DNA from 4 places in the Mesobacillus sp. QJM3NY_10 genome. Region 2 is predicted to be linked to each of the others. Evidence: predicted binding sites of a transcription regulator. Region 2 holds the regulator's gene; each other region holds the start of a gene.
What was found. Region 2 encodes LexA, which represses DNA repair genes until DNA is damaged. Its sites were predicted from a motif close to CGAACATATGTTCG; they were not measured.
Positions count from the first base shown of each region.

Region 1: the regulator LexA is predicted to act here: its motif matches at 4,296-4,309, upstream of addB (helicase-exonuclease AddAB subunit AddB).
Region 3: the regulator LexA is predicted to act here: its motif matches at 5,514-5,527, upstream of ruvA (Holliday junction branch migration protein RuvA).
Region 4: the regulator LexA is predicted to act here: its motif matches at 2,899-2,912, upstream of uvrB (excinuclease ABC subunit UvrB).

Region 1 is NZ_CM149675.1:1,310,368-1,318,313, forward strand. Features, by position in the region: gene fabG (3-oxoacyl-ACP reductase FabG) at 1-477, shown strand, start outside; gene AC0VX7_RS06600 (hydrolase) at 1,035-1,370, shown strand; gene AC0VX7_RS06605 (class I adenylate-forming enzyme family protein) at 1,478-3,001, shown strand; gene AC0VX7_RS06610 (MFS transporter) at 3,019-4,173, opposite strand; gene addB (helicase-exonuclease AddAB subunit AddB) at 4,400-7,946, shown strand, end outside.
Region 2 is NZ_CM149675.1:1,962,046-1,969,991, reverse strand. Features, by position in the region: gene AC0VX7_RS09740 (ABC transporter permease) at 1-1,279, shown strand, start outside; gene AC0VX7_RS09735 (VOC family protein) at 1,320-1,745, opposite strand; gene tkt (transketolase) at 2,085-4,094, opposite strand; gene AC0VX7_RS09725 (DUF896 domain-containing protein) at 4,426-4,659, opposite strand; gene AC0VX7_RS09720 (YneB family resolvase-like protein) at 4,738-5,382, opposite strand; gene yneA (cell division suppressor protein YneA) at 5,407-5,721, opposite strand; gene lexA (transcriptional repressor LexA) at 5,876-6,499, shown strand; gene AC0VX7_RS09705 (hypothetical protein) at 6,663-6,866, shown strand; gene AC0VX7_RS09700 (ATP-dependent DNA helicase) at 7,072-7,946, opposite strand, start outside.
Region 3 is NZ_CM149675.1:3,462,259-3,470,204, forward strand. Features, by position in the region: gene AC0VX7_RS17495 (DUF421 domain-containing protein) at 1-344, opposite strand, end outside; gene AC0VX7_RS17500 (TIGR04086 family membrane protein) at 532-918, shown strand; gene yajC (preprotein translocase subunit YajC) at 960-1,232, opposite strand; gene tgt (tRNA guanosine(34) transglycosylase Tgt) at 1,301-2,440, opposite strand; gene queA (tRNA preQ1(34) S-adenosylmethionine ribosyltransferase-isomerase QueA) at 2,495-3,523, opposite strand; gene AC0VX7_RS17520 (DUF2905 domain-containing protein) at 3,570-3,776, opposite strand; gene ruvB (Holliday junction branch migration DNA helicase RuvB) at 3,773-4,774, opposite strand; gene ruvA (Holliday junction branch migration protein RuvA) at 4,827-5,435, opposite strand; gene AC0VX7_RS17535 (BofC C-terminal domain-containing protein) at 5,854-6,414, opposite strand; gene AC0VX7_RS17540 (YhcN/YlaJ family sporulation lipoprotein) at 6,554-7,261, opposite strand; gene AC0VX7_RS17545 (phosphotransferase) at 7,362-7,946, opposite strand, start outside.
Region 4 is NZ_CM149675.1:4,220,285-4,228,230, forward strand. Features, by position in the region: gene uvrA (excinuclease ABC subunit UvrA) at 1-741, opposite strand, end outside; gene uvrB (excinuclease ABC subunit UvrB) at 749-2,728, opposite strand; gene AC0VX7_RS21360 (CsbA family protein) at 3,050-3,283, opposite strand; gene AC0VX7_RS21365 (EAL and HDOD domain-containing protein) at 3,629-4,870, opposite strand; gene AC0VX7_RS21370 (helix-turn-helix domain-containing protein) at 5,011-5,577, opposite strand; gene AC0VX7_RS21375 (GNAT family N-acetyltransferase) at 5,723-6,130, opposite strand; gene AC0VX7_RS21380 (HAD family hydrolase) at 6,117-6,803, opposite strand; gene AC0VX7_RS21385 (S8 family serine peptidase) at 7,093-7,946, opposite strand, start outside.

The sequences.
Region 1 (7,946 bases), 650 kb from region 2:
AATGCAGGCATCACCAGGGATGGGATGCTTCATAAGCTTTCGGCAGAGGACTTTCAAAAAGTCGTTGATGTCAATCTGACTGGCGTATTCAATTGTGCCCAGGCGGTTGTGCCAGCGATGGTTCAGCAAGGTTCAGGGAGAATCATCAATACATCATCAGTTTCGGGCATATATGGCAACGTGGGACAGACAAACTACGCAGCAACAAAAGCCGGAGTCGTCGGGATGACGAAAACATGGGCAAAAGAACTCGGCCGCAAAGGCATCAACGTCAATGCTGTAGCTCCAGGTTTTATCGAGACTGGCATGACAGCCAAGGTTCCAGATAAAGTGATTGAACAAATGAAAATGCTTGTCCCGCTAGGCAGGCTTGGTTTGCCAGAGGACATTGCCAACGCCTATTTGTTCCTCGCTTCGGACGAATCAAAATATGTAAACGGCACGACGCTTCATGTCGATGGCGGGATCATGATGTAACTGTAAAAGCGCACTTGTTGCGCTTTTTTATTTTGGGGGTAGGAAGGGTAGTTAAACTTTTATAACGGGGAATAAAGCTTCACCAACGGGGATAAAAACCGCTGCAAAGGGGATTAAAACTCCTTCAACGGGGATTAAATTTGTGCCAACGAGGATTAAAACCTTTTTCAACGGTTAAAACTTCGAATTCGCAGAAAAAATAGCTCAACCGTAAATATATTCGAGCTAACCGTAAATATAATGATCTCGACCGTTAATAAAACTTAGACAACCGTATATAAATTTGTTTCAACCGTAAATAAATCTTCCCAACTGGTATTAAAACCGATTCAACTGGTATTAAAACTGTCCCAACTGGTATTAAAACCGATTCAACTGGTATTAAAACTGTCCCAACTGGTATTAAAACTAATTGTTCCCACTGCAATTGGCCAAAATGTGCTCTAAAATGCCAAAACTGCATTGCATATCCAACCTTTTGCTTCCCTGTAATCACTTTAGGGTTAAATCCCCTCCAAAAGTGGTAAATGGTATTAAAAAAGGATGAGGTGCTGTACATGGAAGAAACAAAGCAGAAGTACTATTTTAATATAGAAAGCGGTGAGGTCCTGGACACGCCGGCTGAGCCAGAGGGCCATTTATTCACGTTAATCGCGACAGGGGAAGAAATCAAGGATCTGCGCGAATACCTGGAGATTAACTATAAAGCAGACTGGGCAACATACGGAAATTCTCATCTGCATCCTTTCAAGGACCCGGACCGTGAACATGCTGAATATGACTTTGCGATGAAGGAAATTTACGCGATGGTCTACAAACTGGGTGATGCTGAAGCGAGGAACCATGTGAAAAGCATGGGGATATTTACGGAAGAAGAGTTAAGTGGCTTATAAAATTTTGACACCATAGCTGATGCTGTGGTGTCTTTTGCATATGTAACTATACTGTAACTCCCTTTTCTTAAAATTAACCCATCATGACGAGTGAAGGAGAGATTGCGGTGAGGTGGGAGCTCGACTGGCTTGAATCTAGAGCGGGATTGACACCTGATGCAGCTGCGATTGCCGATGCAGGGACGGATCAGGAATGGTCATACAGGGAAGTCAATGATCGGGCGAAAGCAATCGCGGTGTGGCTTGGTGAAAAGGGTGTCAAAAAAGGCGACAGGGTTGCGCTGCTTGCGCTGAACGGAATCAGTTACTTTGATTTGCTGTTCGCCTGCGGGAAAATTGGCGCCATTTTTGTGCCGCTGAATTGGCGGCTATCCCTCGATGAGCTGGCATATATCATAAAAGACTGTGAACCCAGTTTGCTGGGATTCCATTCCAATTTCACGAAAGAAGTGACAATGATTTGGGAACACGAGGATCGTTGCATCCAAATCAACAGCTCACGTTACGACCAGCTGTTTGACGTAAATGTTAGCCAAGATGCTGAAAAGGTGAAAGTGGAGGAAGAAGATCCGCTTGCGATGATTTATACAGGCGGAACGACGGGAAAGCCAAAAGGGGTTGTTCTGTCACATCGGGCAATCATCTGGAATAGCATTTCCACGATCGCCAGCTGGAATCTGACGAATGAAGACCGAACGGTGACATATTTACCATTATTCCACACGGGAGGGCTGAATGCTCTTTCCGTTCCGATCCTGATGGCAGGGGGCACCGTCGTCCTGGCCAATGATTTCACACCGGAAAGCGCAATTAAAAATTTAATACAGCATCAATGCACAATTGTCCTGTTTGTCCCGACGATGCACCATATGCTTGTAAAATCTGATTCCTTTCATAAGGCAGTATTCAAGGATATAAAGCTATTTTTATCAGGGGGAGCGCCATGCCCGCTCGAAATTTATGAAGCTTACAAACAGAAGGGTATTGCCTTTAAGGAAGGGTATGGACTGACAGAGGCTGGCCCAAATAATTTTTACATAGACCCTTCAGAGGCGGATGTAAAAAGGGGCTCAGTGGGCAAGCCGATGTTGTTCCATAATATCAGGATCCTGAATGAAGACGGCAACGAGACTGGAGCGGATGAGGTCGGTGAACTCGCCATCCAGGGGAATCATGCATTTTCTTTTTACTGGAAAAATAAGAACGCGACCGAAGACACATTGAAGGATGGCTGGCTCTATACAGGTGACCTAGCGAAAAGAGATAGAGATGGCTATTACTATATTGTCGGCCGAAAAAAAGAGATGATCATCACGGGCGGTGAAAATGTGTACCCGCTCGAGATTGAACACTGGATCTGTTCCCATCCTTCTATCCGTGAGGCTGCCGTGGTCGGTATGCCGGATACAAAATGGGGAGAAGTCGTGACTGCGTTCATTGTTCTTGAAGAGGGAGCCGTTCTGGAGGAGCAGGAAGCCAAAATGCATTGCAGGAAGAAGCTCGGCGGCTATAAAATTCCGAAAGTAATCCATACCATTGGCCAGATGCCCAAGACACATGTCGGGAAAATTGATAAAAAGCAACTGAAAGAAGATGCGTTGTCTACTTCCGGCCAAAAGCCTGTCAGCTAAAATAGAAGAAAGGCATTTCAGCCAGCATTTGCTGACTGAAATGCCTTTTTTTGAATTAATATGCAAAGTCCGATATTAACAAAGAAGAGTGAAGACAAAAGAATCATGACTCCGCTGAATGGCAGGAGAGCAGCAACTGGCGGAGCGAGGCTGGCGCCGGTCAGCAGGATAAACGAATAGAGCGACAATGCTTTTGCCCGCTGGCTGCTGCCGTAAAAGCCAATCAAGGTAATGACGGTCGGGATGACGAGTGAAATCGATGAAACAAAAAAGATGGAGAAGAAAATCAAAGCTCCGGTAGAATGGAAGAAAAGCAGCAGGAGCGCGCTTGTTGACCCGATGGCCAATCCGAACATTAATGTCCGCAACTCGCCCCATCGATCCATCAGTTTACCTGTGAAGAGGGAAAGAGAAGCGCCAATCAATCCAACAAGCCGGATCATCAGCAGGTCTGATTCAGGACCGTTAAAATAACGGCCAATTGCATCATAGAAAGCGATAATCGCAAACAACAGTGAGAATGAAATACTATAGCATTTCATCAACCGAGGCTCTTTTAACAATTGAAAAAAGATTCTCCATAAAGGCTTGCTTTCTACCGTCTGTGGTGGTGATTCTTTCAGCAGGAAAAAAGCGGCAGCAAACAGAATAAAATAGACAGCTGAGAAGAAAAAGAAGACGCTGTTCCAGGAAAAAACATCGGCCAGAAAGTCACTGGCAACCTGCCCGAAGATTCCAGCAATCAAAAATCCAGTATTGATCAGTACAACAAGGATGGTCCTCTGCCGAAAATTGAATACATCATAGGAGTAGGCGAAAGCAACTGAAGCGAAGGTAGCCAGAGTGATTCCCTGGAGCGAACGGGCGATCCACAAACTGGCGGATCCTGCAGAAAAGCCGACGCCCAGTGTCGTCAGTGCTGAGGCCAAAAGTCCGAACACGAGGATTTTCCTTCTCCCTGTGAAATCGGATACCGGCCCGAATGAAAGCAGTCCGCAGGCATAGAAAAAAGTAAATAGCCCTCCGGCCAGGACAACGTGGGATTCGGCGATCAATAGGTCATCCGCAAGAACGGAATAAATGGGAATCAGCGTATAAATATTACTTGCGACCATGATGGCGCAAATTGTCAGTAAGATGGAAGCCTTGTAAAAAAAGGACATGGATTTCATGTATATCACCTGCCATCACTAACATATGAAGCCACCGTTGATTTTGCAGGTTGTTTTGGCAAAAATTAACGGGCTTCCTGCTTCCAAAATGGCCTGAAAAAAAGGTATAATGAATGATATATAGAACAATCGTTTGGTATGGAGAAGGCGCATGAATATGAAGCGCCTTTTTCAATTTTAAAAGTGATACAGAGATAGATATTTTAAGAGAGAAAGGGGAAGTCAGATGTCTGTACGTTTAGTACTCGGGCGCTCGGGAAGCGGCAAGACCGAGATGATCATAAATGAAATCAAGGACAGGCTCATTTTCGACCCCCAGGGGGATCCGGTAGTTTATCTTGTTCCTGAACAAATGTCATTCCTTTCCGAATACAGATTGTCCACTGACCCTGAGCTTGGGGGGATGATCAGGGGGCAGGTATTCAGCTTTCCGCGCCTTGCCTGGAGAATCCTGCAGGAAACAGGCGGATATACTCGCCAGCATTTGGATAGCGTCGGGATCAGCATGATGATCCGCAAGATCATTGAGGATAAAAAAGATGATTTGAAAATCTTCCAAAAGGCAGCGGATAAAAATGGATTTGTCCAGCAGATGGAGCAGATGCTGATTGAGTTCAAACGCTATGCGATTAACCCGGATGAGCTCACTGGAAAAATGGAGGAAAGCTCCGCAGGCAATAAAGCGCTGAAGGATAAAGTCCATGATCTTGAGTTAGTCTATCGTCAATTTGAAGATGAACTATTCGGCAAATATATCGATTCAGAGGATTACTTTAAACTGCTTGCCGAGAAAATCCCTGCCTCACAATATTTAAAAAATGCGGAAGTATACATCGATGGTTTTTACAGCTTCACTCCCCTTGAATTGATGATTATTGACCAGCTGATCGGCACATGTAAAAGGGTGACGATTGCGCTACCCGTCGACCAGGGTTTTAAAGATGCTCAGCCTGACGAGCTGCATTTATTCAGGATAACTGGAGAAACCTGTTCAACACTGTATGACATGATTAGGACAAAAGGCTATGAGCTGGAAGAAGATGTCGTGTTGACAGAGCAGAGACGTTGGCAGGATGAATCCCTTCAGCACCTTGAAAGAGAATTTGATTCCAGGCCTGCCGTTAAATATAACGGAGAGGCTGCGATCCATATCGCCCAGGCTGCCAACAGAAGGGCAGAACTTGAAGGAGTTGCGCGCAAGATTCTCGGACTTGCAAGGGATAATGGTTACCGTTACCGTGATATTGCGGTTTTGATGAGAGGCAGCGAATATCGCGAAGTGCTTGAAACGATCTTTGATGATTATGGGCTTCCATACTTTATCGACCAGAAGCGGAATATGCTTCATCATCCATTGATTGAGCTGGTCCGTTCCAGCCTTGAAACGGTATTGGGTAACTGGCGTTATGAACCTATTTTCCGGGCTGTAAAAACTGACTTATTGTTTCCGGATGGCATTAATCTGAACAAGATGCGCGAACAGATGGATGTGCTGGAGAACTATGTACTTGCATATGGCATCCAGGGAGTTAAATGGACGAAAAAAGAACGTTGGAAATACCGAAGGATCCGCGGCCTTGAGTATGACAGTGTGGCCCAGACAGATGCAGAAAAACAGACAGAACAGGAACTGAATGATCTGCGGCTGTTGATTACTTCTCCGCTGCTGCGGATGGCCCGCCGCTTGAAGCGCGCTGACACGGGAAGGAAGCTTTCGGAAGCAGTCTATTTATTCATGGAAGAGCTTGATATTCCGGCTAAGCTCGAAGCATGGAGAATGGCGGCTGAGCAGGAAGGCAAGCTGGTAGAGGCGAGAGAGCATGAGCAGGCCTGGAATGCAGTGATCAACCTGCTTGATCAATTCGTCGAGATGCTTGGTGACACGAAAGTTGTGCCTAAAAAGTTCGTGACGATTCTTGATGCTGGCTTTGAATCTTTAAGATTCTCACTCATTCCACCGGCAATTGACCAGATATTGGTTGCCGACCTTGAAAAAACAAGGCTTGCCGATGTTAAGGTCGCATTTGTGATCGGTGTCAATGAAGGTGTTCTGCCTGCGAAGATGTCGGAGGAGGGAATTTTTGCGGATGATGACCGGGAGCTTTTGCAGTCAAAAGGCATAAAGCTTGCCCCAAGCAGCCGCACGAAGCTGCTGGACGAAAACTTCATTGCTTATAAGGCATTTGTGACGCCATCAGAACAGCTGTATATCAGTTACCCTATAGCCAATGAAGAAGGGAAAGCTTTGATGCCATCTTCATTTATTAAGAGGATTTCTGATCTTTTCCCTGAGCATCAATCGCACTTCTTCCTGCCAGATCCATCGGAATTGCCGGAAGAGGAGCAAATAGAGTACGCAGCTGGAGAAAACGTTGCTCTGTCTTATCTGACATCCCAGCTTCAATTGAAGAAGCGCAATTATCCAGTCTATGATTTTTGGTGGGATGTGTATGATTATTATTTAAACAATCATCAATGGGCTGATACTGCACGCAAGGTTCTTTCAAGCCTATTTTACGAAAACAGGACGAAGCAGTTGTCCGAAGAAGTCACGAAGGAGCTATATGGTGATGAAATCCAGGCCAGTGTATCAAGGATGGAATTGTTCAATAGCTGCCCATTCTCGCACTACGTACAGCATGGATTGAAGCTGCGTGACCGCCAGATCTTCCGTCTTGAGGCTCCGGATATCGGTGATCTGTTCCACGCTGCGTTGAAGGAAATTGCCGAGACCGTCATGCAGCAAAACCTCAGCTGGGCCCAGCTTACAAGAGCCCAGGCTGAAGAACTGGCGAAGGATGCAGTCCAAAAGCTGGCTCCTAAATTGCAGAATGAGATTTTGCTAAGTTCGAACAGGCACCATTATATCAGGCAGAAGCTGCAAAATATCATCAGCCGCGCATCGCTTGTCTTAAGTGAGCATGCAAAGGTCAGCGGATTTTCGCCAGTAGGCTTGGAGCTTGGTTTTGGCCGCCAGGGAAAACTGCCGCCACTTGCTTTTTCGCTTAAAAACGGTACCAGGATGGAACTCATGGGCCGGATTGACCGCGTCGATAAAGCAGAGGACGACAAGGGAATGTACCTGCGGGTCGTCGATTATAAATCGAGCGTGAAGGATGTTAATTTGACGGAGGTTTATTATGGTGTGGCCCTTCAGATGCTCACCTACCTGGACATTATCATCACTCATTCGCCATTGTTGGTCGGCAAGGCTGCTGACCCAGCGGGAGTCCTGTATTTCCATGTCCATAACCCGATTGTCAATGCATCAAAAATGCTGACTCTTGATGAAATTGAAGAGGAAATCCTCAAACGCTTTAAAATGAACGGATTGCTGCTAAGCGATGAAAATGTCATCAGGATGATGGACAAGGGACTGGATACAGGTAGCTCCCAGATTATTTCCGCAGGTTTTAAAAAGGATGGAAGCCTGCTGAAAAGTTCGAAGGTTGCCAGCAAGGAAGACTTTGACCACTTGCGGCAATTTGTGCGCCATAAGTATGTTGAGACCGGTAACAGGATCGTCAGCGGAATCGTCGATGTTGCGCCGTATAAGCTTAAGGACAGGGCACCATGTACATTCTGTTCTTACAAGCCGGTCTGCCAGTTCGACCAGGCAGTGGAATCGAATGACTTCAGGAAGCTTCCAGTCATTAAAAAGGAAGACTTGCTAGCGTCACTTCGGCAGGATCAAGACATTAAGGCAAACGACGGCTTGCCTGGAGTAAATGATCGATTGGAAGAAATCAAGAAACTGGATATTCTTGCATCAA
Region 2 (7,946 bases):
ACTTTTCAATGGTAATTTCACAACAGTTTCTCAATTGTTCCTGGCCATGACTTTTATCCTTGGTTCTGTCATTATTGGAACGTATCTATTTTATAAAGGTTCTGTAAGTACGATCGCCAATCTTATAAGAAAGAAGAAGGACGGCTATTTAAATATTAATGAAGTACTCTCTTTATCTTCCATCATGTTTCGGATGAAAACCAACGCAGTCCTGCTTACAATCATAACGACAGTATCTGCACTGGCCATTGGCTTATTGTCTTTAAGCTATATATCTTATTATTCAGCGGAACAGATTGCGAAAAATAATGTTCCAGCTAATTTTTCATTTGTAACAGATGACGCTTTTAATCGATTTGGAGAAGATTTAAGTGCTAACGGGATTCCTTTTAAAGAAACAAAAATCGAGGTCCTCCAAGCAGTGATTAACGCAGAGGCGATTATTGGCTTGAAAATGGAGGAATATACCCAGGACCCTAAAGCAATGAGTGTTTCTGTTATAAGCGAAAAGTCTGTCGATGGTTTTGAACTTGCCAAAGACGAGAGCTATCTGACGGGCTACAGCGACATCATGATGAAATTCATCTCTATGAAAGACTCTGGACCGATTGAACTCATCGGCAACAAGAATACCCTTCCCCTGCGATATCTTGGCATGAAAAAAGATTATCCAGTCTCAAGATATTTTGGCGGTTCTCCTGTTGTAGTCGTTGAAAACAGTGTTTTCAAAAAACTAAAAGGTGATTTGAACCCTAGTATCCAAAAAAGTTCGTCCCTATATATTGGTGTTGATATCAAGGATGAAAAAGACTTGATTAAAGCAAATACCCTGTTCAATGAGAAAAAGTACAACGAAGAAGGCATGAATGAATCCCGGCTTGACAACACAAATATTCAAAAAAGACAGATGGGACTTGCCATGTTTATTGTCGGCTTTCTCGGATTAACCTTTCTCGTCACTTCAGGCTGTATCCTTTATTTTAAACAAATGGATCAAAGCGAGGATGAAAAACCAAATTATACAATTCTGAGAAAACTGGGATTTACCCAGGGAGATTTATTAAGAGGAATCCAGGCAAAACAAGCTTTTAACTTTGGGATACCATTAGTAATCGGCCTGATGCACAGCTATTTTGCAGTGAAATCCGGCTGGTTCTTATTCGGGACAGAACTTTGGCTGCCAATGTTCATTGTCATGGTACTCTATACTTTACTTTACTCAACCTTCGGCATACTATCGGTTATCCATTCAAAGAAGGTTATACATGATTCACTATGATGTAAAGCCAGACTGCGTAAGCAGCCTGGCTTTTTATCATTTATTTCCGATTCTCTGTGGAAACTTGCCACTCCACGCCAAATCTGTCAGTCACCTGCCCATAGGCAGGACTCCAAAATGTTTCCTGCAGTGGCATCGTTACTTTTCCGCCCTCCTGCAGTTGATCAAATATTTCTTTTGCTTCTGATGCATCATCGATTAAAATTGCTATCGTTACCTGGGATCCAAGCTGGTATGGATGGCCGGGGAAAGTATCCGATAACATTAAGCTGGCGTTACCAATTTTCAATTGTGCATTCAGGACCCGATCTTTTGCCTCTTCAGGAAGCGGATACTCTGGATTGGGAGGCATCTCTCCAAATGTCTGCAGACTGATGACTTCTGCACCTAATGCATGCTGATAAAATTTCACTGCCTCCTGGCCATTTCCATTTGTTACTAGATAAGGAACAATACCTGTTATCATGACAGCACCTCTTTTTTAAAATAGGAACATCTGTTCTTTTTTTAATCCTACCACATTTTCCATTATAATACAATGATTTATCTTGCCCGTACAGCAAGGAGATCAAACTGGTATCTAAGAACAAAAAGCGCAAGCGCCTTGTTCAGCCCCGACAAGCGCTGGAGGGCCGACCAGTGAAGTCGTTCTTTGACTTCATTGGGCGGACCGAAGCGACTCGAGGGGCTAGGCGCTGGAGCTGGATTAAGAAAACCCGTATAGTTATCCACATTGAAATTATTTTATAATTTACAAAAAAACGAGTACGGAATCAAATTCCATACTCGTCATTTTAAATGTTAATTAGTTTTGCTCAAGCAATGCCTTTACGCGTGCTACTACATTGTTAACGGAGAAACCGTACTCTTCTAAGATCTTTTCGCCTGGAGCAGATGCACCAAATGTATCGATCGCAAGTACTTCACCCTCGTCACCAACGTAACGGTGCCAGCCTAGTGAAGAGCCCATCTCGATTCCAAGGCGCTTTTTGACAGACTTCGGAATAACACTTTCTTTGTATTCCTTGGACTGCTGTTCGAAGCGATCCCATGAAGGCATGCTCACAACAGCAACGTCGATGCCTTCAGAAGCTAAAGCCTCCTGTGCTTTCACGGCAAGGCCGACTTCTGAACCTGCTGCTAGAAGCAATGCATCAGCATTGTCTTTTCCAGCTGGAGAAATGACGTAAGCACCTTTAGATACGCCTTCGTAAGCATTCTTGTCAGTATCTTTGATTGTTGGCAAGTTTTGGCGAGTCAACACAAGAGCTGTAGGTGTCTTAGTTGATTCAATTGAAAGCTTCCACGCTGCCGCTGTTTCGTTACCATCTGCAGGACGGATGACTGACAGGTTCGGCATAGCGCGAAGTCCAGCAAGCTGCTCAACTGGTTCGTGGGTAGGACCATCTTCCCCTACCGCAATGCTGTCATGTGTGAATACGTATGTTACAGGCAAGCCCATTAATGCAGCAAGTCTGATTGCCGGCTTTAAATAGTCGGAGAACACGAAGAATGTTCCGCCAAATACCTTAAGTCCACCGTGAAGTGCCATACCGTTCATCGCAGCACCCATAGCGAATTCACGAACACCAAACCAGATGTTACGCCCTTCGAATGAACCCGGGAAGAAGTCACCTGATCCTTTGATCATTGTTTTGTTTGATCCGGCAAGGTCAGCCGATCCACCGACCAGGTAAGGAAGGTTTTTCGCGATTCCGTTAAGTGCTTCTCCAGAGGAAGCTCGGCTCGCAAGACTCTTTCCTTCCTCGTATACAGGAATGTCTTTATCCCATCCTTCTACTAACTCACCCTTCATTGCCTTCTCAAGCTGGGCTCCCAGTTCAGGATATTCACTCTTATATTTTGCGAAAAGCTCGTTCCAAGCCTGTTCCGCTTGTTCACCTTTATTAACGATTTGCTGTTTGAAGTGATCATATACTTCACTTGGAACATGGAAGTCTTCTTCAAAAGTCCATTTATAAGCTTCCTTAGTAAGCTTCAATTCATCAGCACCTAGTGGAGCGCCGTGAACATCCGATTTACCTGAAAGGTTTGGTGAACCATAACCAATGACAGTCTTTACTTCAATCATAGTAGGACGATCTTCATCTGTCTTAGCTTCTTCAATTGCTTTTGCGATTTCTTCAAGGTTGTTGCCATCTTCGACGCGAATGTATTGCCAGCCATATGATTTGAATCTACCTTCAACACTTTCTGAGAATGACTTATCAAGATCTCCATCCAGAGAAATATCGTTTGAATCATAAAGCACGATCATTCTGCCTAGCTTCAAGTGAGCTGCCAGTGATGCTGCTTCAGCAGATACACCCTCCATTAGATCGCCGTCACCGCAAATGCTGTATGTATAGTGATCAACGAGATTATAGTTATCTTTATTGTAAACAGCAGCAAGATGGCGTTCAGCCATTGCCATACCAACTGCCATAGCAATTCCCTGGCCAAGTGGTCCAGTTGTCGCGTCTACACCAGCAGTGTGACCGAACTCAGGGTGTCCTGGAGTCTTGCTGCCCCACTGGCGGAACTGTTTAATATCATCCATTGTCAGATCATATCCTGCAAGGTGCAGCAAGCTGTATAACAGCATTGAACCGTGTCCAGCAGACAATACAAAACGATCGCGGTTAAACCATTCTGGGTTTTTAGGGTTGATGTTCATGTAACGAGTCCACAATGTGTATGCCATTGGAGCTGCCCCCATTGGCATGCCTGGGTGGCCGGAATTTGCCTTTTCAATTGCATCAATTGATAAGGTACGAATGGAATCAATTGAAAGCATATCAATTTCTTTAAACATTAAATACATCCTTTCTATAGGTACTGGCTACATCCTTAATATTATAGCGAGAGAAATTATTATACAACAAATTGTGCCTGAAAGAGACAGAAATGGCCGTATTGTTATCTATTTTGACACAAACTCGCTGTTGATATGTAAATGATCGCCTTTGTGGGTGAAAAAAATCCAAAGAAGTGATTTTTAGTGCGACGCATTATTACCTCTGGATCTTACCTGAGTCTAATTTCCACTTATTTAGGGAGATGAAACAAACTAGTCGATTATTTATCATAAATACAACAAAATAAAAATGGAATACATGTCGCATGTATTCCAAATTAGTATATATTTAATGAAGCTTATTCTTCGCTTTTTCTTCCTTGAGCTTATCAGGCGTAACGTCATTGCCTTCTGGATCCACAATGGTAACACCTTTAAGTGTATTGAGCATAGAAGACCGGAAAGACTGGAGATATTCTGCACGAAGCTTCGTCTGTTCCTTTGCTTCTTCTTCCGTCAACTTAGATGATTTTGCTTTCCTTGCCAGTTCATTGATTCTAGCAATTTTATCACTTGATAGCATTGTAAAGCTCCTTTGTAAAAAATTACGTCAAATGACATCTTACTAAAATTCTTGCGATTTTACAAGATTAGAGCTTCGTTATTCTTTTGTCTCTATGAACTCAAGGTATCTTCGGTTCACTGTTGCCTTAGATACATCGTACCCAAATCCTCTTAATGTGGCGGCAATTTCAGCAAATGTCAATCCATTATTCCGCAGCTTGACGATTTCCTCAACCGGCATCTCTTTCCGGTCACGGCCGGAATGCTCACCTTGATTTTTCAGATTGCGCTGTGGCTTATAACCATGCTCAATCGCTCGTTTCATGCCACGTTTAATCTTAATATTATGGATTTTCCTCTGATACTCTTCCACCATACTGACAATCTGCAGCACCATGGAATCTGATTCAGAAAGCTGGAGTTCTCCACTATGGGAGACACTATATAATTTTACATTTTCTTTTAGGATACAATGAAGAATCGCAACCTTGGCATTACCTCTTCCAAGTCTTGTTTCATCCTGGATGAGCAATGCCCCTATATTCTTGTCCTTGATCAATTCCAGCAGTTCCAGGATCCCTTCCCTTTCAAGATCATAGCCACTAGCTTTTTCTTTAATAATACTCGCTACTTCAAAACCATAACTGCTTGCCAGACGCAGTAACTCTTCTTCCTGCCTGACCAGCGAAGTTTCCTGCGTTTCCTTCGTTGTACTTACGCGGCAATAAATGATTGCTTTCATGTTGTCACCTTATTCTAGTCCAATCTATCTTTCTGCTCCGGCAATCTGGGTAGGCTCCATCTGTTCAGCCACAACAGGGATTACCAGTTCATCTCCCGGAAAGACTATTTCCCCAATAATTCCGTTTTCTTTTTCTACCCAGCTAACGAATTCATTTTCGGTAAAATTATGTTCGCTGGCAAACACCTCTGCAATTTCCCACAGTGATTGTCCTTCTTCTATAGTAACAGTTATGTATGCATCTTCGTTATTTAATTGCGCTTTTGCTACGAATGAAAAGATTAAGCTGACTGCAAGCAGGATCAAGGCATATGAATAGTTTTCCCAAAGTTTTTTCATTTACGGCACCCCTTAACGAATGTATGTTCGGTTAATTAATTTTATTATAAATCGAACGTTTGTTTCGTGTCAACTCAAAAATTCGAACTTATGTTTGTATCTGTGGAATAGACATGGTATAATTAGGACAAGAAAATATACGAGGTGCGTAAATATGACAAAGTTATCTAAGCGGCAACAAGATATATTTGAATTCATAAAAGGCGAAGTCAAGAAAAAAGGGTATCCGCCATCTGTACGCGAAATCGGTGAAGCGGTTGGGCTTGCATCAAGCTCCACTGTCCACGGACACCTTGCAAGACTTGAGAGCAAAGGCTTGATCCGACGCGATCCTACTAAGCCGCGTGCAATAGAAATCCTGGAAATAGAAGAAGATAGCCGCATTCCTAAATATAAAGTGGTTAATGTACCTGTTGTCGGTAAAGTAACAGCTGGTATGCCGATCACAGCCATTGAAAATGTAGAAGAGTACTTCCCTCTTCCTGATCGCCTTGTTCCACATGATGAGCAGGTTTTCATGCTTGAAATCATGGGTGACAGTATGATTGAAGCAGGCATCCTCGACGGTGACTATGTTATTGTTAAGCAGCAAAAGACTGCTAATAACGGAGACATTGTTGTAGCAATGACAGAGGATGATGAAGCAACAGTTAAGCGTTTCTTCAAGGAAAAGGATTATTTCAGGCTCCAGCCGGAAAACCCTACGATGGATCCAATCATCCTACGTAACGTATCCATACTTGGTAAAGTAATCGGTGTATACCGGCATATGCATTAAAAAAGCAAGCGGGCTCCGCTTGCTTTTTTTCTTTCTATTGAACTTTTATCATATGAGACTAGCACATTTATTAGAAAAATAGGTAGAGACCCTAACAACTTGTCCTTCTCCACATAAGATATTGTGTAAGTATCTTTCATGATGGAAAGGAGTTGAGTTTCTAATGGGATACAATCGTAATGACAATGATGTAGCAGGCGTATTTTACCCTAACCGTGACAGAGACAGAGTCAGGGCAACTGTTGATTTTGATGACCTTTGCCGTGCTGTGCGCCGTTGTTTGATCGAGGATTTAGTAGCCGGTGCACGGGATGATCGAGATGACGATCGTGACCGCCGACGCAGAAAGTGCGGTTGCAGAGACTAACACCTATAAGAAAAGCTCCAGCGCCTTGGTCAGCCCCGACAAGCGCTGGAGGTCCTGACAGTGAAGTCGTTCTTTGACTTCATTGGCAGGACCGAAGCGACTCGAGGGGCTAGGCGCTGGAGCTGGACAATTCTCGAAGTGAAAATTTTATACTTTCTTATCCAGCCAGAAAAATCCCGAAAGGATTAGTCCTTTCGGGATCTTTTTATTTCCATTGAATATTTTGAACAGGCAGTACACCTTTTAACTCTTCATAGTACGCAGCTTTTTGATTTTGATTAAGCCATACATGTACGGTTCCGCTATCTTGATTGGTTCTGATCAATCGTCCCATTCCTTGTCTTAGGCGTAGGAGCATATAGGGTATATCTACCTCAGCAGCTGGATGATCCGCATGCTTTCTTTTCGCCTGGAAGACTGGGTCATGAGGCGGGAATGGCAATGACGAAATGATGACTTGAATCAGTGACTCTCCTGGTACGTCAAGGCCTTCCCACAGGTTGAAGGAACAGAGAACAGAATCGACGTCATTCTGGAATTCCTTTACGGTTTCACTGATTTCGCGGTCTCCCTCAAACAAGATAGGGAAACTCCATTCTTGTTTTTCAGTCCATGCCCGGAATCGTTCCATTTCTTGCATAGAAGAGAACAGTACAAGCGAGCTGCCATTCTTACTAATAATGTCGTCCCCTATTTTGTTCCATTTCTTTAGTTCATCATCCTCGATGTGTGCTACGAATTCCATTTGCTTTTCATAGTCGAATGGTGAAGCTACAGTAAAGGATGAGTATGTTTCAATTCCAAGGCTTTTCGCTATATAGCTGAAGTCTCCAGCCTGGGACAGGGTCGCTGAAGAAAATACAAACGGGATGTTTTGGGCAAATACTTCTTTTTTCAATATATCCTCAACGAGTCGAGGCATGATGACTAGAGATGTTTGCACTTCATTCTCTTCTAGCCAGAAAATCCCTTCGTCGTTCTTTAAGAAAATTGAAAGACCATATGCAAAAAACTCGAGGTATTCTTCCATGATTTTTAAATGGTATTCGTCAATCAGGAACATTTCCGAGTCAAATACTA
Region 3 (7,946 bases), 1.5 Mb from region 2:
AAGTTATACCTTTGGGATCTCATCGCCTTTTCATCTATTTTTCCTTTATTAATGATAATTGTCGGCTTTCCATCCACAATATCCCTGAATTTTTTGCTTTTAAGCGAAAGCATGGCCAGTGTAATTTGAATGATGACAAATATACTGATTGGAAGAAGAGTATTGACCAAGGGATCTTTCGTATTTTCTATCGCCAGGGATGCCATCTCAGCAATCATGATATAGACAACCAGATCCAGGATACTCAACTCACCAATTTCCCTTTTTCCCATTAAACGAAAAATCAACAGAATCACCAAATAAAGGAGAATTGTCCTAAAAAGGATGATGAAATACTGTTCCACTTTTCCCCCGCCCTTCACGCAGCATTCCTCTTTAGTCTTTTACTCAGAATTAAAATAATACTTATTGTTTCAGTTAATTTTTAAGGTATTTGCTGAATAAAACTGATTCTATTTGTCCTTTGTCATGAATATGCTTGTACTAGGCAATTCCCGTTTAGAGGGAATAGATTAGAGAGGAGAGGGGTTAATGGAATCTAAAAGTTTAGGCAGGGCAGTCCTGTACGGGGTGATTGCAATATTCCTGTTGGCAATCGTAAGCAGCTTTATATTTTCTCTTCTTTTAAAGTTCACCTCCGTCCAAGAATCTTCGCTTCAATACGTCATGACATCTATTTCTTTTTTATCGATTTTCATCGGCGGCTTTATTACTGGCGGAAACGGCAAAGAGAAAGGCTGGATGATCGGGGGAGCTACAGGGCTGGCTTATTCTTTGATTATTTTCCTGTTCCAATACCTGGGTTATGACAGTTTATTCTCGCTCGAACAAGTTATCTACCATATTTGCTATATACTTACGGCGATGATGGGCGGTATCCTCGGGGTAAACATCGTTGGCGGTCCATCAAAGGCATAAAAAAGAAGCGAACAGAGTTCGCTTCTTTTTTATCATTTAACTTATAGTCCTGCTGATTCTTTGACATCGCGAATCGCCGCGCGGTCATATGTAAGACGGCTTCCGTCTCCACATTTGATGACAACAGTGCCTTCATCAAGTGCATCAACAATTCCATGCAAACCGCCGATTGTTACTACTTTATCGCCTTTTTGCAAGTCACTTTGCATTTGCTGAACCGCTTTTTGCCTCTTTTGCTGAGGGCGGATCAGTAAAAAGTAGAACAATACAAACATCAGCAATAGCGGGAATACTGTACCTAATAATCCTTCCATTCATTTCCCCTCCTTTCATAGTCAGGCTTTATCCGCATAGCGAAACAGCCTTGTTAAAAGCAGTTTATTTAGAAGTTTTTGGCATTCGGCTTATTGTAGCCATATTGCTCAAAGAACTCTTCTCTAAAGTCCCCCAGACGGTCTTCACGGATTGCCTGTCTGACCTGCTCCATTAATTTTAGCAGAAAATAGAGATTATGGTAAGAAGTAAGTCGAATTCCAAACGATTCATCCGTTTTAATCAAGTGGCGGATGTAAGCCCTGCTGTAATTTTTGCATGTATAGCAATCACAGTTCGGATCCAATGGTCCAAAGTCACGCGCAAATTTCGCGTTCTTGACGACCAATCTTCCCTCGCTCGTCATCAATGTGCCATTCCTGGCAATACGAGTTGGCAGCACACAATCGAACATATCAATTCCGCGGATGGCACCATCAATCAATGAATCTGGTGAACCTACCCCCATTAGATAGCGCGGCTTGTCCGTTGGCAGCCACGGTGTGGTGAATTCCAGCACTCTGTCCATGACATCCTTCGGTTCGCCGACTGAAAGGCCCCCGACAGCATAACCCGGGAAGTCCATGGAAACAAGGTCCTTCGCGCTCTGCTTTCTCAATTCCTCATATTCTCCGCCCTGGACGATTCCGAATAATCCCTGGTCCTGTGGACGCTGATGCGCTGTCAGGCAGCGTTCTGCCCAGCGGGAGGTCCGTTCTACCGACTTTTTCATGTAATCATATTCTGCAGGGTATGGCGGGCACTCATCGAATGCCATCATGATATCTGACCCGAGAGCATTCTGGATTTCCATCGCTTTTTCCGGTGAAAGGAAAAGCTTGTCCCCATTCAAATGGTTGCGGAAGTGGACGCCTTCCTCTTCGATTTTTCTGAACTCGCTCAAAGAGAATACCTGGAATCCACCTGAGTCTGTAAGGATGGCACGATCCCAATTCATGAATTTATGCAGGCCGCCTGCCTCCTTGATTATTTCATGACCTGGCCTTAACCATAGATGGTAAGTGTTGCTCAGGATAATTCCTGCACCCATTTGAACCAATTCTTCAGGTGACATTGTTTTAACAGTAGCCAGTGTACCTACCGGCATGAAGACAGGAGTTTCAAAGGACCCATGAGGCGTATGTACACGACCAAGCCTTGCTCCTGTTTGCTTACAGGTCTTAATTAATTCGTAACGGATTGCTGACAATGTTTAAGCTCCTTCCAGAAGTACAAATTCATTATTATTTTTCAAGCATGAAAACTATAGGATCAACATTGCATCGCCGAAGCTGAAAAAGCGATACCTTTCCTCTACTGCATGATTATAGGCATTAAGGACATTATCGCGTCCAGCCAAAGCACTCACAAGCATGATGAGCGTCGACTTCGGCAAATGGAAATTGGTAATCATCCCATCGATGGCTTTGAACTCATATCCAGGATATATGAAGATATTGGTCCAGCCATTTTCAGCGACAAATTTACCTTCATTGGCTGCGGCAATGGTTTCGAGCGTCCGCGTTGAGGTTGTTCCCACGGTAATGATACGTCCGCCCTGCTCGCGTACAGAGTTCAACAGCAATGCTGTTCCTTCAGTCACCTGGTAAAACTCAGAATGCATGTCATGCTCTTCGATCGAATCAACACTGACAGGCCTGAATGTTCCCAAACCCACGTGAAGAGTGATAAAAGCAATATGGATGCCCATTTCCTTTATTTCATCGAGCAATTCTTCTGTAAAATGCAAGCCAGCCGTAGGGGCCGCTGCAGAACCTCTTTCCCTTGCGAAAACGGTCTGGTATCTGTCCTTATCTTCCAGCTGCTCCTTGATATAAGGAGGCAGAGGCATTTCACCAAGCTGTTCCAGCACTTCATAGAAAATACCGTCAAATGAAAACTTAAGGTTCCTGCCGCCATGTTCGGCTTCCCCTGTGCATTCTGCGGTCAATAATCCATCGCCAAAGACGATTTTTGTGCCTTCCTTCACTCTTTTCGCTGGTTTGACAAGCGTTTCCCACTCATCACCCTCGAGCTGTTTCAGGAGTAGGACCTCAATTTTTGCTCCCGTGTCTTCTTTCATGCCAAAAAGCCTTGCCGGAAGAACTTTTGTGTCATTCAGGACGAGGCAATCACCCGGATTCAGATAGTTTTTGATGTTCTTGAAAACATCATGTTCTATTTTGCCCGATTCTTTATTTAAGACCATCAGCCTGCTTTCCGCTCTTTGTTCAAGCGGAGTCTGGGCAATTAGTTCCTCTGGCAAATGGAAATCAAACAAGTCTACTTTCATGTTGTCACCCTTACTAAGTTTTCTTTATATTTTGTCAATAGGCCGCTCATCTGAACCGGCCGATAAAATAAAAAATGGCTGATAGAATGATGCTTACCAGAATGGATGTCACGATTGGGAAGTAAAAGGACGTGTTGCCTTTTTTAATGACGATGTCTCCTGGCAGTCTTCCTAAATTGACAAACTGCATGATAAAGCCAATGATGAAAATGACTGCCCCCGCGATCATCACGAACTTAGCTGCACCTGTCATCGTTCAGGCACCTCCATTTCAAAATGTCGGTATACTGCCTCCGTTACAATTCTTCCCCTTGGTGTCCTCTGCAAAAACCCGATCTGCAATAAATATGGTTCATACACATCTTCAATCGTCTGTGATTCTTCGCCAATGGTTGCGGAAATAGTCTCTAAACCAACCGGTCCGCCGCGATATTTTTCAATGATGCCCTTGAGCAATTTATGGTCTATATGGTCAAGTCCCAAGCGGTCTACTTGCATCAGTTCCAATGCCTCCTGGGCAAGAGTTTGCTCTACGGCGCCATTTCCACGTACCTGTGCAAAGTCGCGTACTCGCTTCAATAAGCGGTTGGCGATCCTCGGTGTCCCTCTCGATCTTCTCGCAAGCTCCTGAGCGGCAGACCAGTCAATGTCGGTTTCCAATAGCTCAGCTGTCCTGACGACAATATCAGTAAGCTGTTTCTCATTATAGTATTCCAAACGGCTCAAAACTCCAAACCTGTCTCTTAATGGAGCTGACAACGAACCAGCGCGCGTTGTCGCACCAACAAGCGTGAACGGCGGGAGATCAAGCCTGACGGATCGGGCACTTGGCCCTTTCCCAATGACGATATCAAGGCAAAAGTCTTCCATGGCAGGATAGAGTACTTCCTCAATCGTCCTTGGGAGTCTGTGAATTTCATCAATGAACAAGACATCGCCAGGCTCCAATGCCGTCAGAATAGCTGCAAGATCTCCTGGCCTCTCAATTGCCGGTCCGGAAGTCGTCCTAAGATTGACGCCCATTTCATTGGCGATGATTGCCGCCAGCGTTGTCTTGCCCAAACCAGGCGGTCCATAGAGCAATACATGGTCCAGCGTTTCACGCCTCATTTTGGCCGCTTCAATAAACACTTCAAGATTTGCTTTTACTTTATCCTGGCCGATATATTGCCTGAGTGTCTGCGGACGCAGGCTCTGCTCAAATGAAACATCCTGGTCGCCCGCTTCACTGGAGATGATTCGTTCTTCCATCTGTTTCTCACCTTTCTAATAAGCTGGTTAACAGATCATTTTTAACACAGCGTTACTTTAATAGCTTCTGTAATGCTTTCTTGATATATTGGTCTGTCGTCAAATTTTCTTTCTTCAACTCTGGAGTGATCTTGCGAATTTCCTTTTCTGAGTAGCCCAGTGCCTTCAGTGCCAATACTGCTTCATCAAACTCAGTCGACTGGCTTATGGTTGCTGCAACCTCGTCCGAATTGAAAAGGTTAGGGAAGTAATCTGGCACAAGGTCATGCAGCTTTCCCTTTAAATCAAGGATCATTTGTCTCGCAGTCTTCTTGCCGACTCCAGGGAATTTGACCAAGAACGATTCATCTTCATTTTCAATTGCCTGAACCACTTGACCCGGTTCTCCGGACGCAAGGATGGCCAGTGCCCCTTTCGGACCGATTCCCGAGACATTCAAAAGTCTTGTGAAAAGTGCTTTTTCCTCACGATTCTTAAAACCATAGAGGGCCATCAGATCTTCTCTGACATAATGATATGTAAAAATACAAATCTCTTTACCTGCTTCTTTCGTGAATACAAATGGATTTGGTGTCATGATCTGATATCCAATCCCTCTATTTTCAATGACTATATATTCAGGACCGACGAAATCGACGGTACCTTTTATGAATTCATACAATACTCTCGCCCCTCTGCTTTGCTGTAACTCATTTTAACATACTCTTTTAAAAGGTATGAATAAAAATATACAAAAAGGCGAACGTATGATCATTTTTATAAGAAAAGCGCAAGCGCCTTGGTCAGCCCCGACAAGCGCTGGAGGGCCTGACAGTGAAGTCGCTCTTTGACTTCATTGGCAGGACCGAAATCGAAAAGTATAGCCGACTGTCCAGAAACACAGAAACTGGAGACTTCGACAAAGAAGCGCTTTTTGCTTCTGCCGGCGGAGTTGAAGTTTCGGAGTTTCTAGGAGGCGACACTAGACAAGCGTCTCGAGGGGCTAGGCGCTGGAGCTAGACACTAATCTAAGTGGATAAATTTTTACTTTCCAGTAATAAAATCTCTCCGAAACCTTAGGAAACACAAATAAGAGCCAGTCAGCCCGGCTCTTCACTGTTTTCCCTCACCGTATATGGTTTAAAAGTCTCTAATACCTCTTCATAGCATTGTTTATTACGGATTGGAATCCCTTTTTTCAATTGATCTCGTTTAATACTTTCAAGTCTGCCAAGATCGATTTGAAAAAACGATTGAATGATATTCGAACCATCAGGCCTTCCATTAAAAATAGTAAGTACCCCTTCATCTGACAACCCGAAATACCCATTTGCCTTCAATAGCGGCGATATATCATCATGTTCCTGTCTGAACACAGCCTTTTCCGCTTCGATATCTACTAGCTGCCATTCATCATATTTGGCCCAAAAGTCTTCCATTGACCAAATCGTTTCCTCAATACGTTCCTCACTCATTTCACCATCAAGATAAACTCTTTGCAAAATGATTGTGACCTTAAGAGGTTCATTGATTTCATGGACTGCTTCTTCAGGCTTCTCAGCAAAAACCGGCTTTGTCTGAAGTACTAAACTGTATCCCGATAGACCCATTAGGAGCATAACAGCTGTACTGAACGCTTTTAATAATTGGATTGAAGCCATTGCTGTCCACCTCTCTTATTTGCTAAAATTTGTTCGATTTCTTTTCCAATAATAGTTTAGCCAAAATTATCTTATTTATCCTTTCTAGAAAAGAGCAGAAAAAGAGAAGGCAAGATGTCACTCTGCCTTCTACCTGTGATTATGGGTTGAAGTTAATGCTTTCTCTCGGATTCCCATTCTTCCGGTCATAATCAATATTCCTTGACCTGCTGAAGGTTCCCTCATCCTCGATGATACGCAGCTCTCTGCCTTCAATATATGGAAGGACTGCCTTCCTGATTTTCTTGTTTGTTTGTTTTTTCAATGACTTATCTTTATAAGTCACGGCAACTTCAACTTCCCTGCCAAACAAAACAGATCTCACTTTATCAACATTGTCGACAGACTCTGCAGCAATACCTACTTTCCGAGCCAATTTGTTATCTTGTTCGGTATTATTGTAGATCCTTGCCTGGCCGCTTCCCCTGTGCTCACTTAGATGTCCGTGATAATTCAAATCACCGCGGCTATATTTATTATCTCTTTGGAAAAAGTTATGGTCATGATCGGAACGAGGGACGGTTGGATTCGGAGGGTTGCCATTTTCATCACGCGACTGGAGCATCCTCCGCTTCCGGTTTTCTCCAGCTGTTCCCTCTTTCCCAAAATTATGGTCAAAAATTTCCGTGATTGCACCTTCTCGATCATCCATCACGTCAATTTCATTCCCTTTTTCATTCGAGTAATAGCCAAGTGGCTGCCCACCATCGGCATTCTGGCTTTGAACAGCGGCATCATCATTTCCGTTACAAGCCGTCAATCCTATTGTGAGCAAGGAAGCTAAAGGTACGAGCAACTTTTTGTTCAATCGAAAAACCCCCATCTAGCTAAAATGAGCACTTTTTACATGCTCATTATTAGAGTGCGGATGGGGCTGGATTTTCATTCTGACAGATACGTCCAAAAACCTAATCATTCAATCTTGATTTAACTTCTTCCTGGAATTGTTTCCTTTGCTGAAACTGACCGACAGTCATTTCAACGATTGGTGCCAGGCTATACGGATGTGTCTGGTTTCTGTCCCGTAACAAGCGGTTCCATTCCCTTAAAATATCTGCAGGATACAATAGCCCGTATAAAAAGGCGTCAGAATCCAACCATTTATTCAAATGGTTTATTTTTTCCAGTGATTCAAACTGCCAATCCAAAAAAGGCAGGATACGGTTTGCATACTGCAGCATATCATATGCTCTTGATCCAGAGCTAATTAAATCAAAATCAATTAAGTATAGCTTGCCTTCCTTTGATCGAAGAAAATTGTGATGAGCTACATCTCCATGGAGGATTGCTGGTGGCCCTGTTTCAAGCTCACTTTTCAATTTCACAAAATTCCTCAGTGAAAAATCCGCCCATTCCAGCAGCTCTTCGATTATGGCTTTTTTTACATAGAAATTAACTCCTGAGAGGTTTTTTGTAAATTCAGTCTTTCGATGTCGCCATTTTCGGGCTAAATCTGTTTTCGGCAGCATACCAGCATATGAAGGAACTAGAAC
Region 4 (7,946 bases), 2.3 Mb from region 2:
GCTGAACATCAATTCTTCTTCCCCGATTACATCAATCAGCACATTGCCGTCCCCTAATTTGAGCGCGGCTTCCAACGAATCCGCCAATCGGGCAGCAATCCCTTCCTTGACGACAATCCGGTCGATGACAACTTCAATCGAATGCTTCTTGTTTTTCTCCAGCTCAATTTCGTCTCCGAGGTCATACATCTCACCGTCAATACGGACACGGACATAGCCTTGTTTTTTCACATCTTCAAGAACTTTGACGTGTGTCCCCTTCCTTCCGGAAACAAGCGGAGCAAGGATCTGCAGCTTTGTCCTTTCAGGATATTCGAGCACACGGTCGACCATCTGCTCGATTGTCTGCGATGAAATCTCTATATTATGCACCGGGCAGGTTGGCCGTCCCACCCTAGCGAATAGCAAACGCAAATAATCATAAATCTCTGTCACCGTACCAACTGTTGAACGGGGATTTCGGCTCGTCGTTTTCTGGTCGATCGATATCGCCGGGGACAATCCTTCAATTGAATCTACGTCCGGCTTGTCCATCTGGCCGAGGAACTGGCGAGCGTAGGCAGACAATGATTCTACATAACGGCGCTGCCCTTCAGCATAGATGGTGTCGAACGCCAGCGAGGACTTTCCTGAACCGGAAAGTCCTGTCAGCACGACAAGCTTATCTCTCGGAATGGTGACATCTATATTTTTCAAGTTATGAGCTCTGGCGCCCTTAACTATCAGTTTATCCATAGCCATGTTATCGTCATCCTTCCGCTTTTAACTCAAGAATGAGGTCACGCAACTCGGCTGCCCGTTCGAAATTGAGAGCCTTTGCCGCATCCTTCATTTCTCTTTCCATATTGAATATTACCTGCTCGCGCTCTTTCTTTGTGAGCTTCTTCATACCCTCTGACGGATTGTAGTCTTCTTGTTCCTCTGCAGCCATCGTTGCGCGAATCACATCGCGAATCTCCTTCTGGATGGTCTGGGGTGTGATGCCATGTTTTTCATTATATGCTTCCTGGATGGCACGGCGGCGCGTCGTCTCACCGATCGCCAGCTCCATCGAGTTCGTCATCTTGTCTGCATACATGATGACATGCCCGCGTTCATTCCTGGCTGCACGGCCCATTGTCTGGATGAGTGATCTTTCAGAACGGAGGAAGCCTTCCTTATCGGCATCGAGAATGGCCACGAGTGAAACTTCAGGAATATCAAGTCCTTCTCTTAGCAGATTGATTCCGACGAGAACATCATATTTGCCAAGCCGCAGCTCGCGGATGATTTCAATCCGTTCCAGGGTTTTGATTTCAGAGTGTAAATACTGCACTTTTATGCCAATTTCCTTCAAATAATCGGTCAGGTCCTCGGACATCTTTTTCGTTAATGTCGTGATCAGCACTCGTTCATTACGGTTGGCTCGTTCCTGGATTTCGCCAATCAGGTCGTCAATCTGGCCCTCAATTGGTCGTACATCGATGGTCGGATCAAGCAAACCTGTCGGACGGATGATCTGCTGTACCATTTCTGGAGTGTGCTCCAATTCATATGGACCAGGTGTAGCTGATACAAAGACTGCCTGATTAATATGTTTCTCAAATTCAGGAAATGTGAGCGGACGATTATCCATTGCCGACGGCAGGCGGAAACCGTGGTCAACCAGCACCTGTTTTCGAGCCTGGTCTCCATTAAACATTCCCCTTATTTGCGGCAATGTAACATGCGACTCATCAACAACAATCAAAAAGTCATCCGGGAAGTAATCAAGCAAAGTATATGGAGTCGCACCAGCAGGTCTTAAGGTCAGATGGCGCGAATAGTTTTCGATGCCGGAGCAGAAGCCCATCTCACGCATCATCTCAAGGTCATACCTTGTGCGCTGTTCGAGCCTTTGTGCCTCAAGAAGCTTTTCTTCGGCGCGCATTACTTCCAGTCGCTCTTCCAGCTCTTTTTCGATGTTCTCGATCGCAACCCTCAGCTTTTCCTCACGGGTTACGAAGTGGGAAGCTGGGAAAATCGCTACATGGTCACGTTCGCCGATGATCTCGCCAGTCAGCGCATCAACCTCACGGATCCGGTCAATCTCATCGCCAAAGAACTCGACCCTCATGCAATGCTCGTCACGTGAGACCGGGAAAATCTCGACGACATCGCCGCGGACACGGAACGTCCCGCGTTTGAAGTCGATATCATTTCGTTCATACTGGATATCGACCAGCTTGTGGAGCAGCTTGTTCCGCTCAATTTCCATACCTGTCCGGAGTGACACGACCATGTCGCGGTATTCATCCGGATTACCGAGACCGTAAATGCAGGAAACACTGGCAATGATGATGACATCCTTGCGCTCGAATAGCGACGATGTAGCCGAGTGGCGCAGCTTGTCAATCTCATCATTGATGCTCGCGTCCTTTTCAATGAATGTATCCGTCTGCGGCACGTAAGCCTCTGGCTGATAGTAATCATAGTAACTGACGAAATACTCAACCGCGTTGTTCGGGAAAAATTCCTTGAACTCGCTGTACAGCTGGCCGGCAAGGGTTTTATTATGGGCGATGACAAGCGTCGGCTTGTTCACTTCCTTGATCACATTGGAAATCGTGAACGTCTTCCCTGTTCCTGTCGCGCCAAGAAGCGTCTGATGCTTCTTGTTATCGCGAATTCCTTGTACCAGCTCTTTAATTGCCGCAGGCTGGTCTCCCTGCGGAGAATACTTCGAGACTAATTCAAATTGGTCCTTCACAGAAAAGCCTCCTGTAATTTAAATTTCTAGGCTCTTTTCGTAAACTTAGTCGCATTCTTTGATTCAGAAACTTTTTCAAAAAGAGCTTTCCTATATATAAGCCTTACATAGTTGTCAAAAAGTCATATCCTCATTCTACCACAAAGAAGGGAAAACAAACCAACAAAACGCGAACAAACATTCGAATTAGTTTCTAAGTTTTATAAGGTGATGCTGGAGATTGTCGAATCCTCGTTAATCAAACGTTTGATTGAAGTGGACTTATTCCTTTTACAATAAGAAAAACCCGCCGGACACAATCCGACAGGCTTACTTTTTAAATTATGACTGCTTCTTGTTGCGCTTCATCATCCTGTTAGCAAAATAGAAACCGACAGTCAATGAAAAGGCATCGACGACAATCAGCAGGAAGGAATCTGTATACCCTTTATAAACAGAAGCCGCAATCAACGCAACCGTCAATACGAGCGCAAGGATGTGGTTATAGGCAACCCTTGTGAAAAACACAACCATGAAACCAGGCAGGAACAGTGCGGACAAATATTTCAGCACCAATTGATTAAACACCTCATTCAGAGAAATAACGAAAATTTAGAATCATCTTTTTAAAATATAACTTTTTTAGAGGCTGGTTACAAGAAACATCCTCTTAAAAGAAGTTTGTTTTCGCATTGATTGTTGCTTTTACTAAATCAGCATAAAAAAAGGCTGTTTCCGTAAAGAGTGTTGTTAAAATGAGAAAAGAGCATGCAAATTTAATACCGACCTACAAAATGGGGATATATTACGTTAAAATCGGCTTTAGGAGAATGGCAACGTTACCTCCAATTTTGTATTTAAAAGCAACAAAGTTTGAGAAAAGAGCCTAAAAGAAAAAGCATGCGGATGCATGCTCATTATTTATATATTCACTTCACTTAAAACCTTGGTCGCCCAGTCACTCGCCTCGCCATAGAGCCTGAATAGCTCTTCCACCGGCATAGTGGTTGGATTGAAGGTCAGCTCCACATCTTCGTGAAAGGCGTGTTCGATGTCTTTTAAAAATTGGAGCATGACGTATTCGTCGTTCTTTTCACCGGATAAGGCATCTTTCAGCTCATTGCTTAACGGCAGGTCTTTTAGCAGTTCCTCCATCGGATGGTGCAGTAAGGAATCCATCAAGGAAAACATACCAAGCAGGAAGTATTTTGACGCCAGCACTTCTCTGCCTACCTTCCTGCCGATCAATTCGCCTAGTTTCCCGCGCTTTAGCGATAGCTCGATGATTTCCCGTTCCTTGGTACCGCCCGAACCTTTGTCGGCTCCCCTGATCGCCAAAACATAAATCCATTTTTTGATTTCATTGAGTCCTAATAGAATGATGGCTTGCTTTATGGAGGAAACCTCATTCCTTGGCCTGAAAACCGGGTTATTGATCAGCCTCAGAAGTTTATAGGAAAGAGAAATATCCTTTTCGATAACGTCCTTAATCTTTTCAAGATCAGGCTCTGGACTCTCGATTTCTTTTAAAATCTGAAAATACGAATGATAGTAGGATGGGATATCATAGCTGTTCAGGATCACAGGTTTGCTAAAATAAAAACCCTGGAAATAGACGAATCCGTCTTCTTTTGCCTCAATGTACTCTTCAATCGTTTCGACTTTTTCAGCAAGAAACTGAATGTTATGCTCCTTAATAAAACGGATCATTTCCTGCCTGTCACTTCGGCTTGTCGTCCGGAAATCAATCTTGATAATATCTACATAATCTAAAATTCGAACAGTCAAGTCGTTCCACTGCGAAACAAAGAAATCGTCAAGCGCAATCGTGTATCCATGCTCCTTCAGTTCTTTGCAAATCCCCAGGATGTCTTCATTCAGCTCCACAGTTTCCAGGATCTCGACAACGATGGATAAGGGATTGAAATAGGAAGGCACACCCAGTTTTAATAGTTTATCAGTAAAATTGATAAAACAAGGCTTGCCATTCGATAATTCTTTGATACCAATATTCAAGAAACTATTTACGATTACATCTGTTGTAGCCTGGTCCCCATCAGTGTGCTGATAATTATTGACCGAGCTGTTCCTGTATAGCAATTCATAAGCAACTGTCTTTTCATTTATATCAAATATAGGCTGCCTCGCAACATAAGTATCCATAAAGACTCCTCCCGCGGACGTGAGACGATATTTCTGTAAATATTAAACAATACTATTGTAGGAAAAATATACTATTATTTTACAAGTATTACAAGAGTCTAAAGTATTTACCATATATTGCAGGCTTTTTCATAATAAATTCATTCAGTGAGGCGTTTGATTTTTTTACGGATGGACTCTCTTGTCCGCCCGAGCATATCAGAGATCTCTGCCAGCGTTTTTCCGCAGCAGTACCATTCAAGGACGAGATTTTCTTCGTGCTTGGTCCATGCTTTGTAATTCGTTACTTGCCGTGGAATTTTACGTTCTTCTGCTACCCAATAGGGTTCAGGAGGAAGTGCGTCAGGTTCGAGCTTGGAAAAGTCAATTTTATGGCGGTTTTTTTCTGCCCACGCCCAAAAATCATCGGTGTTGATAAATGTGAATTTCTTCTTGCTGCGGGTAATCCGCAGATGGGAATCCAGGTCATGATTAAGAATCCACTGCATGACGGTATTTCGGTCAATCTTGAGGACTTTAGCAAGTTCTCCTGCTGTAAGCATTCCTGTGTAGGATTTTGTGTGGGAGAGCCCTAATCTCGTAATCTTCACTTCTAGGGCAGTGATACTGCGGTTCAGCCTTCTGGCAATAGTAGATAATGATTGGCTGCCAAGCTGGTCTTTGATCATCTGTAAATCTTCAGGTGCGTACTTCATTTTAGAGCTCAACCATCCTTTTATCCAAAATTACTACTTCTTTTTTTCGCTTGGCTAATTAAACCACATTTAATGCTCAAGAAGAATACTAGCTACGGTATAAATTCTACTTTCCCAACAACAAATTACACAGGTATATTCTTCCACATAGGACTACTCAGTACTTTCGATACATTCCATAGGAATTAGGAAAAGTGTAGTCAAAACCAAATTGTTCATACAGCTTGTTAGCCGGGGCATCCGCAATCAGACTCACATACGAGCCTTCATATGTATGCTGATCAAGGTACTTCATAAGCCCCCTCAACACCAGTTTTCCAAGCCCCTTCCCCTGATAGGCAGGCTTAACGGCGATATCGACTACTTGAAAAAATGAGCCACCATCACCAATGATCCGGCCCATCGCCACCAACGTCGACTCATCATAAACAGTAACAGAAAACAATGAATTCTGCAGTCCGATTTCCGCCGCCTCCTGCGATTTCCCGCTCATTCCTGCTTCAAGACGAAGATTGATATAGTCTAAGGGGCTCGGGGGATCGTATGAAACATTAAAATCGGTCATTCTGTTCAACACCTTTTTGTATAATACCTAACAATTCTTCCAGCTCCTCGATGGTAAAATCCGCTTCCGCACTATGCCAATAGTCATCTCGCTTCCAAATCCCAATCATTCCAGCCCTTTTGGACGCTGTCACATCATTTTCAGGATGGTCACCTACAAATATACTGCCAGCTGCTGATACCGAAAGAGCTTCCATCCCCTTCTGGAAGATTCGGGAATCTGGCTTCCTCAATCCCACTGCTTCCGAGATCTTGATGGAATCAAAGTAACCCTCGATTCCCAAAGCTTTTATATTGGCCATCTGGAATTGGGTTTTGCCATTCGAAATGATGCCCAGCTTCATACCCATTTGCTTTAGTTGCCCAAGAACCTCATGCAGGTTTTGGAATCCCGCACACGAATGCTTGAAATTTGTTATGTAATCTTCTAACAGCTCTTCCCATGTCAGGTCCACTACGTTAAATTCCTTTAAAAGCTGCCTGTATACTTTGTCCTTCCATACGTACCCGCGGGCATCCAATTCAATAAATCTATTTTTATAACGCTGCTTGTCTATCCCTTTCAATTCAGTCTTATAGCGTTCGTACTTTTCATCAATAAATTTTATAAGAGATGTCTCGCGGTCCAGCAAGGTTCCGTCAAAATCAAAAAAGATTGCTTCTATTTGGCTCAACCAAATTCCCCCTCTTTAAAAAGAATGGATCTTTACGAATAATCGTTGATTTCTGTACAATGGATGGTTTCTGGATTAGAGCCTATTTTTTAGTTACCGTTTTTGACTTCTTGAGCGATTTTCGGGTAATGCAGGGCTCCTGCTTTTACCGTTTTTCTCTTCTAGGGCGATTTTCGGGCAATGCAGAGCTCCTGCTTTTACCGTGTTTCTCTTCTAAGGCGAATTTCAGGCAAATGCAGGGCTCCTGCTTAAAAAAGAACAGGCCATTTCGGCCTGTTCTCATTCTACCTTATTTTAGAAAAGCGTTATAGTAACGCGTCATAGCAACTGCAAAGTCACCGCGTGTATTTTTTACAGATGGGTTGAAGCTTGCTGTTACCTTTGGTTTCAGATCATAAGGACCTTGTGTCACAGCGAATTTTGCATTGAGGATATTCAGGTCCAGAGCCACCTGGACATAGCCTTTCAAATGGTCAGGAACTTCTGTTGCGTCTGAGATTGCAATTCTTTCGTCATTATACTGGACTGTCAGCTGTCCGTCGAATTCCTCTGCTTCCTTTTGCAGACCTAATGATTGAACCAGTGAGTATGCCAGTTCCGCGCGGGTTACGCCATCCTTAGGGGAGAATTTGCCGTTTGCTGCTGTCAAAATGACCCCTTTCTGGATATGGTGTTGATCACGGAAGGAAGCTCCTTTTGCCGTTGCTGCTTCAACAAATGGAAGGTCTGAGCTTGATACATCAGAAAAGCTCGGCACTGCCGGCAATGACTGCTTAATCTCAGCACCCATCACCAAGTATTTTGCCAGCTCTGCTCTTGTTAAAAGCCCATCAGGTTTGAAGGCTCCATTCGAGAAGCCGTCGAATAATCGTTCACTCACGCCCATTTTTATCGCATCTGCTGCCGGGTGGCCGGCAATATCGTTCAATCCGGAAAAACCGCTGACCTTTGTGAAGGCCATTTCTCCCTTTACCGTTTCAGGCAAAGCCAGGCCAAGTGGATTCGCATCAGCGCCGCGAAGTCCGCGGATTTCAGCCTTCCATGCACCAGGTGCCGGAGAAGTCACCGATACTGTGCGATCATAGTAGAGCGGGAACAGCAGGCTGACACCCGAGCTGTATTCTGTGCCATCCGGAGCGATCA